Regions from separate parts of the Mycolicibacterium duvalii genome, predicted to be linked through region 1. Evidence: predicted binding sites of a transcription regulator. Region 1 holds the regulator's gene; the other holds the start of a gene.
The links. Region 1 encodes LexA, which represses DNA repair genes until DNA is damaged. Its sites were predicted from a motif close to CGAACANNTGTTCG; they were not measured.
Positions count from the first base shown of each region.

Region 2: G6N31_RS16590 (HNH endonuclease signature motif containing protein) is a predicted target of LexA. The motif match lies at 1,456-1,469, and genes of this name have one in related genera.

Region 1 is NZ_AP022563.1:2,253,081-2,256,487, reverse strand. It holds gene G6N31_RS10550 (LGFP repeat-containing protein) at 1-1,205, shown strand, start outside; gene lexA (transcriptional repressor LexA) at 1,236-1,955, opposite strand; gene G6N31_RS10540 (peptigoglycan-binding protein LysM) at 2,177-2,668, shown strand; gene nrdR (transcriptional regulator NrdR) at 2,786-3,250, shown strand; gene G6N31_RS10530 (PhzF family protein) at 3,266-3,407, opposite strand, start outside.
Region 2 is NZ_AP022563.1:3,512,194-3,515,600, forward strand. It holds gene G6N31_RS16585 (dTDP-4-dehydrorhamnose 3,5-epimerase family protein) at 1-111, shown strand, start outside; gene G6N31_RS16590 (HNH endonuclease signature motif containing protein) at 63-1,451, opposite strand; gene G6N31_RS16595 (CoA-acylating methylmalonate-semialdehyde dehydrogenase) at 1,621-3,141, shown strand; gene G6N31_RS16600 (acyl-CoA dehydrogenase family protein) at 3,150-3,407, shown strand, end outside.

The sequences.
Region 1 (3,407 bases):
TCCCGACCGCCAGCGAGGTCGACGGCGGAGTGACGCCGAGCCGGATGAGCACGTTCGCCGCTGAGGACAACCCGGTGATCTTCTGGACTCCGGACCATGGCGCCGTCATCGTGCGGGGCGCGATGAAGGCCGCCTGGGACAAACTAGGCGGCGCGGCAGGGGAGCTCGGTGCCCCAGTGGCCGACCAGACCCAGAACGGCGCGGTGATCAGCCAGCGGTTCAGCAACGGCGCGATCTCCTATGACACCGCGAACCAGACGTTCACCGCCGAGCCGGGCAACCTCACCAGCCAACTGGCCGGCCTCGAAGTGCCCGGCCAGCAGAACCAGGGCGCGCCGGCGGCGACCCAGGCCGCACCCCAGGACGATGAAGGCACCGGTCTGCAGTGGTCGCCGTGGTGGCTGCTCGCCATCGTGGCGCTGCTGGGCCTGCTCGGCGTGGTCGCTTTCCTGATCATGCGCAACCGCGGCCGCACCGCCGACGAGTCGTTCGGCACCCCTGACGCCGGCTACGGAGACGGCGCAGAATACGACCGCCCGCGCGAATCCTTCGCCGAACCTGGCGCCGCGTCGTTCGCCGCGCCGGCCGACGGCGAAGACGAGTTGTTCGGCGATCGCTATGCACGCGAAGGTCTGACCGCGGTGTCGACGGCCACTCCGCCGGATGTGCCGACATCCTCGGCGATCTCGGAGGAGGTCGCGCCGACGCCGCTGAGCTTCTGGGGGGTGCCCACCGCCCCGCCGGCACCTGCGGAGCCCGAAGACTCCGACCTCGGAGAGGACGAGAACCCCGACGCGGTGGACACGGCGCCGACTCGCGTTCCGACCGCGAGGGAAGTCGACGGTCTCGACCACTACGGCGATTTCGACCAGGTGGGCGGTGATGAGGAGCCGGCCCTCGAAGCCGACAGAGAACCTCTGGTGGTCGCAGAGCACACGCCCGAACCGCTTGTCGAGAGAGACGCAATGATCGATACCGGCCGCCACGCTCGCATCGACGACGACGAGCCGACTCCGGGAGGGACAGCGGTGCACATGCCGCTGGACGACCCGCACCAAGTGCCCGACGGCTATCCGGTCAAAGCCGACACCCGCTCGGGGCTGTATTGGATCCCCGAGGACGCCGAGTACGCCGACGCGCCGGCTGAACTCTGGTTCGCCAGTGAGGAAATGGCGATCACCAACGGCTTCGTGCGGAGCCGCTGAACAGCGAACGCCCGCACGCGTCACCGGCGATCAGATTTTGCGGATGACCGTGACGACCTTGCCGAGGATCGCGGCATCATTGCCGGGAATCGGGTCGAAGACGGGGTTGTGCGGCATCAGCCAGACCTGACCGCGGGTGCGCTTGAAGGTCTTGACCGTAGCTTCCCCGTCGATCATCGCAGCGACGATGTCGCCGTTGTCGGCAACATTCTGTTGGCGCACCACCACCCAGTCGCCGTCACAGATCGCCGCGTCCACCATCGAGTCGCCGACGACCTTGAGCAGGAACAGCGAACCTTCTCCGACGAGTTCGCGGGGGAGGGGGAAGACATCCTCGACGGCTTCCTCGGCCAGGATCGGACCGCCCGCGGCGATCCGGCCGAGGACCGGCACGAAGGTCGGCTCGGGCAGCACATCGGAGCCGGTGACGTCGGTGGCGGCCACGGTGGCCGCAACGCCGTCTTCCAGGCCGCGCACGTCGACGGCACGCGGACGGTTGGGATCGCGCCGCAGGAAGCCCTTGCGCTCGAGCGTGCGCAGCTGATGGGCCACCGACGAAGTCGACGTCAGCCCCACCGCGTCCCCGATCTCGCGGATGCTGGGCGGGTAGCCGCGCGTGGTCACGGAGGCCCGGATCACCTCGAGGATGGTGCGCTGACGCTCGGTCAGACCTGAGCCCTTGTCCCGTCGTGCGCCCGCCGCGGCGGTGGTCGTACCGGAGCCGGCGGTGCTGTCGCTGTCGTCGCTCATAGGCCCGAATGTAGCCCACGATCCGCCGTTGATCAAACATGTGTTCGACCGCGTGTCCGCTTCTGGCCGTCGCGATCTGCGGGAGCGGACTTGTCGGTGCCGACCGCTAGCCTCTGCAACAGTTCGATCACACGTTCTATCAATCGAACGTGTGATCGACTAAAGTTCGAACACAGTAGCGAATGCCGGGTAGCGATCAACGATCGGAAGGTGGGGCGAAGATGACTGTCATCTACACATACGAGGCAGGCCGTACGGAACGCCGGACGGAACACGACGTGCCGCGCCAGCGTGCGCAGGCCCGGGCGGCTCGTCCGGTGCGGGTGCCGGGCAGCACTCGTCCGTCGGGTTCTGCGCGGCCGCGCGTGGCACCCATGCGCTACCGCGGCGCGGGGGTGAGCGTGTCGCGTGCGCCCCACCGTCGCCGTCCCATCACCCCGGCCACGACCGTCGTCCTGGCGCTGGTCGCCGCGGCCATCACGGTGTGGCTGGGGCTGGTCGCCGAGGCCGGCGGTGTGGTCGGCCGGGAGGCGGCGGTGCCCAGTCGACTGGCGGTGGTGCAGGTGCAGGCAGGCGAGTCGCTGCAGCACGTGGCTCGCAGGGTCGCGCCGGAGGCGCCGGTGTCCGAAGTGGTCGCGAAGATCCGCGAGCTCAACGCGCTCGATACGGTGGCTGTCGGAGCCGGGCAGACGCTGATCGCGCCGATCGCCTGATCGCCGATGTCGAAACGCCATGTGCCGATCGGGCTCGCGACGGGTCGTCGCACCCGCGCGCAGGTAGGCTCGAGGTCGTTCGAAGCGGTTGTCTGTCGAAGCGGCGAAGGAGCGGGCATGCACTGTCCTTTCTGCCGTCATCCTGACTCCCGCGTTGTCGACTCCCGAGAAACCGACGAGGGCCAGGCAATCCGTCGTCGCCGGTCGTGTCCGGAATGCGGTCGACGATTCACCACCGTCGAGACCGCCGTGCTGGCCGTCGTGAAGCGCAGCGGGGTGACCGAACCGTTCAGCCGCGAGAAGGTCATCAAGGGTGTGCGGCGCGCCTGCCAGGGTCGGCAGGTCGACGACGATGCGCTCAACAAGTTGGCGCAGCAGGTCGAGGACGCGGTCCGCGCCACCGGCTCGCCGGAGGTGCCCAGCCACGAGGTCGGCCTGGCCATCCTGGGTCCGCTACGGGATCTCGACGAGGTCGCGTACCTGCGCTTCGCGTCGGTGTACCGCTCGTTCTCCTCGGCCGAGGATTTCGAGCGGGAGATCGAGGCGCTGCGCGCCCACCGTGAGGTTTCGGCCCAGGCGTAGCGACCCCGTGGTGTGTCAGTCGATCTGGCGCGTCTCGTCCTCGACCACACGGCCGGCGACCAGCACCCAGCCGTCGGGACTCCACGTGGTGTGGATGACTGACCCCTGCCCCTGGACGATGGTCAGGTCGCGGCTGAGGTACTCGGTGATTCGCACC
Region 2 (3,407 bases), 1.3 Mb from region 1:
GCGCGCGCGGCCGGCCTGCTCCCGACGTGGGAACAGGCGCAGGCCTTCGTCGCCGAACTGCGTCACGGCGCGGCCCCGCCGACATCCGGGTCGTCCGGGTCGTCCGCGTAGAGCAGCATCCGCTCCGGGTGGTGCAGATCGTTCACCCGCGCCTGCCCGGTGTCCAGACTCGGCGGAGGAATCCATTCGGTGCGGCCATCGGCGCGCTGCACCGTTGTCCACCCAGTGTTCTCGATCATGAGGTTGTCCGGCCCGCAGGCCAGCGTCAGATCGTCGATGTCGGTACGGCCCCCGCGCTTCCAGTCGGACGTGCCATGGTGCGCCTGGCAGCGGTAACCGCAGGCGTCGCATCCGGGACGGGTACAGCCGCGGTACTTTGCGTGCAGAACGATTCGCTGCGCCGCGCTCGCACAGCGCCGGGTCCGTCCGAGATACAGCGCCTGCTCGGTGTGGTCGTCGAACACCGCCAGATAGTGATGAGCGTGCGCAGCCATCCGGATCAGGTCGCGCATCGGCAGCAACGAGCCACCACCGGTGACCGCCTGCCCCGCACCCGATTCCAAATCGCGCAGCGTGGTCGACACGATCACCGTGACCGGTAGCCCGTTGAGTTGCCCCGGTTTCGGTGAGCACAACAACATCCGGCCCATCGCCAACAGTGCGTCGTGGTTGCGCTGCGATTGCGACCGCGAATCCTTGGCTGCGACCCCGTCGTCTGGCGCACCATCGATCGTCGGTGATTCGTCGTCGGGATTGCACATGCCGGGCGCGGAGAACTTCGCGAACAGCACCTCGTACACCGCCCTGGCCTCCGGCGTGAGTTCTCCACTGATCCGGCTCATGCCATCCGGACGTTGGGGTCCGAGGTGCACGCCACGCTTGCGGGACCTCTCCGCGTCGCTGAAGTCACCGTCCGGATGTAAGTGCGCGAGCAATCGATTCGCGGCTTTCCGCAGCCCTTCGGGACCTTGCCGTCCGGCGATGACCGCCAGCGTTCGCTCCGCTTCGATGCGGGTCGCGGCGTCGACTGCATCCGGCAGGGTGGCGAAGAATTGCCGGATCACCTTGACGTGCTCGGCGCCGATCTGCCCGCGGCGCTGGGCCTCGGCGGTGCGTTCGAGGACCGGAGCCAGCGCCTCACCCGTCATCGCCGTGCGCGGGGACAGTTCGGCAGCGACGTCCAGGCGCTGACGCGCCTCGGAAGCACTGATCCGCAATCGGAACGCCAGCAGCTTCGGCCAGGATGTGGCACCCAGTTCCATCGGGTTGGCCTCGGCCGACAACCGGGTCACGACGCGATGTGCCAGCACCGGAGCGCGGCGGGAGTCGGACTCCAGCGCGTCCATCACCTCGAGGAGTTCGGTATGGCTCAACGCAGTCAGGTCCAGCGCATTCACGGCATCGCGCGTGGCCGCCAACGCCGCGAGAGCCGCCGCGACTGAACCTTCCATGAATCGAACACTAGTTCGATCCGAGCGCGTCGGGCAGTCTCGTCAACGCAGATCACGCCAGTCTGGGGATGAACCCGGAATTGGGGTTAACCGATCGAGAGCGGCCCTTGCGAACGCCCGCGCCGCATTACTAGGATATCCAAGTATCCACGCGGAAGAAGGCTTGAACATGACCACACGCATCCCCCACTTCATCGACGGCAAGCGCAGCGACCTCTCGTCGACGCGCACCGCCGACGTGCTGAACCCGAGCACCGGCACCGTGCAGGCCGAAGTGCTGCTTGCCAGCGCAGCCGACGTCGACACCGCCGTCGCGTCGGCCGTCGAGGCGCAGAAGGAGTGGGCGGCGTGGAATCCGCAGCGCCGCGCCCGCGTGATGATGAAGTTCATCGAGTTGGTCAACGCCAACACCGAAGAGCTGGCGGAGCTGTTGAGCAAGGAGCACGGCAAGACCGTCGCCGACTCCAAGGGCGACATCCAGCGCGGCATCGAGGTCATCGAGTTCGCGATCGGGATCCCGCACCTGCTCAAGGGTGAGTACACCGAAGGCGCCGGCGGCGGTATCGACGTCTACTCGATGCGGCAGCCGCTCGGTGTGGTCGCCGGCGTCACGCCGTTCAACTTCCCGGCGATGATTCCGCTGTGGAAAGCCGGGCCTGCGCTGGCCTGTGGAAACGCGTTCATCCTCAAGCCTTCTGAGCGCGATCCGTCGGTTCCGGTCCGGCTGGCCGAGCTGTTCATCGAGGCCGGTCTGCCGGCGGGCGTGTTCCAGGTCGTCCACGGCGACAAGGAGGCCGTCGACGCGATCCTCGCGCATCCCGACATCCAGGCTGTCGGCTTCGTCGGTTCCTCCGACATCGCGCAGTACATCTACTCCACCGCCGCCGCCAACGGCAAGCGCTCGCAGTGCTTCGGCGGCGCGAAGAACCACATGATCGTGATGCCCGACGCCGACCTCGATCAGGCCGTCGACGCACTCATCGGCGCCGGCTACGGCAGCGCGGGTGAGCGTTGCATGGCGATCAGCGTCGCGGTGCCGGTCGGCAAAGAGACGGCGAACCGCCTGCGCGCCCGCTTGGTCGAGCGGGTCAAGCAACTCCGTGTGGGCCACAGCCTGGATCCGAAGGCCGATTACGGACCGCTGGTCACCGAGGCCGCGCTCAACCGGGTCAAGGACTACATCGCCCAGGGCGTGGAAGCCGGTGCCGAGCTCGTGGTCGACGGTCGCGAACGCGGTTCGGACGAGCTGACTTTCGACGACGACAGCCTCGAGGGCGGCTACTTCATCGGGCCCACCCTCTTCGATCACGTCACCACCGACATGTCGATCTACACCGACGAGATCTTCGGGCCGGTGTTGTGCATCGTGCGCGCCGACGACTACGAACACGCACTGCGGCTGCCCACCGAGCACGAATACGGCAACGGCGTGGCGATCTTCACCCGCGACGGTGACGCCGCCCGCGACTTCGTGGCCCGCGTGCAGGTCGGTATGGTCGGCGTCAATGTGCCGATCCCGGTTCCGGTGTCCTACCACACCTTCGGCGGCTGGAAGCGGTCCGGCTTCGGCGACCTCAACCAGCACGGCCCGCACTCGATCCTGTTCTACACCAAGACCAAGACCGTGACCCAGCGGTGGCCGTCGGGCATCAAGGATGGCGCGGAGTTCGTCATCCCGACCATGAAATAGTCTGGCAAATGGATTATTTCGGCCTCGACGACGACGAGCGCGTCATCGCCGAGACGGCCGCCGCATTCGCCGAGAAGCGCCTGGCGCCGCACGCGCTGGAGTGGGATGAGACCCATCACTTCCCCACCGACGTGCTGCGCGAGGCCGCCGAGCTCGGCATGGCGGCCATCTACTGCCGCGAGGATGTCGGCGGCAGCGGCCTGCGGCGCATCGACGCGGTGCGGATCTTCGAGAAGCTCGCTACCGCCGACCCGACGGTGTCGGCG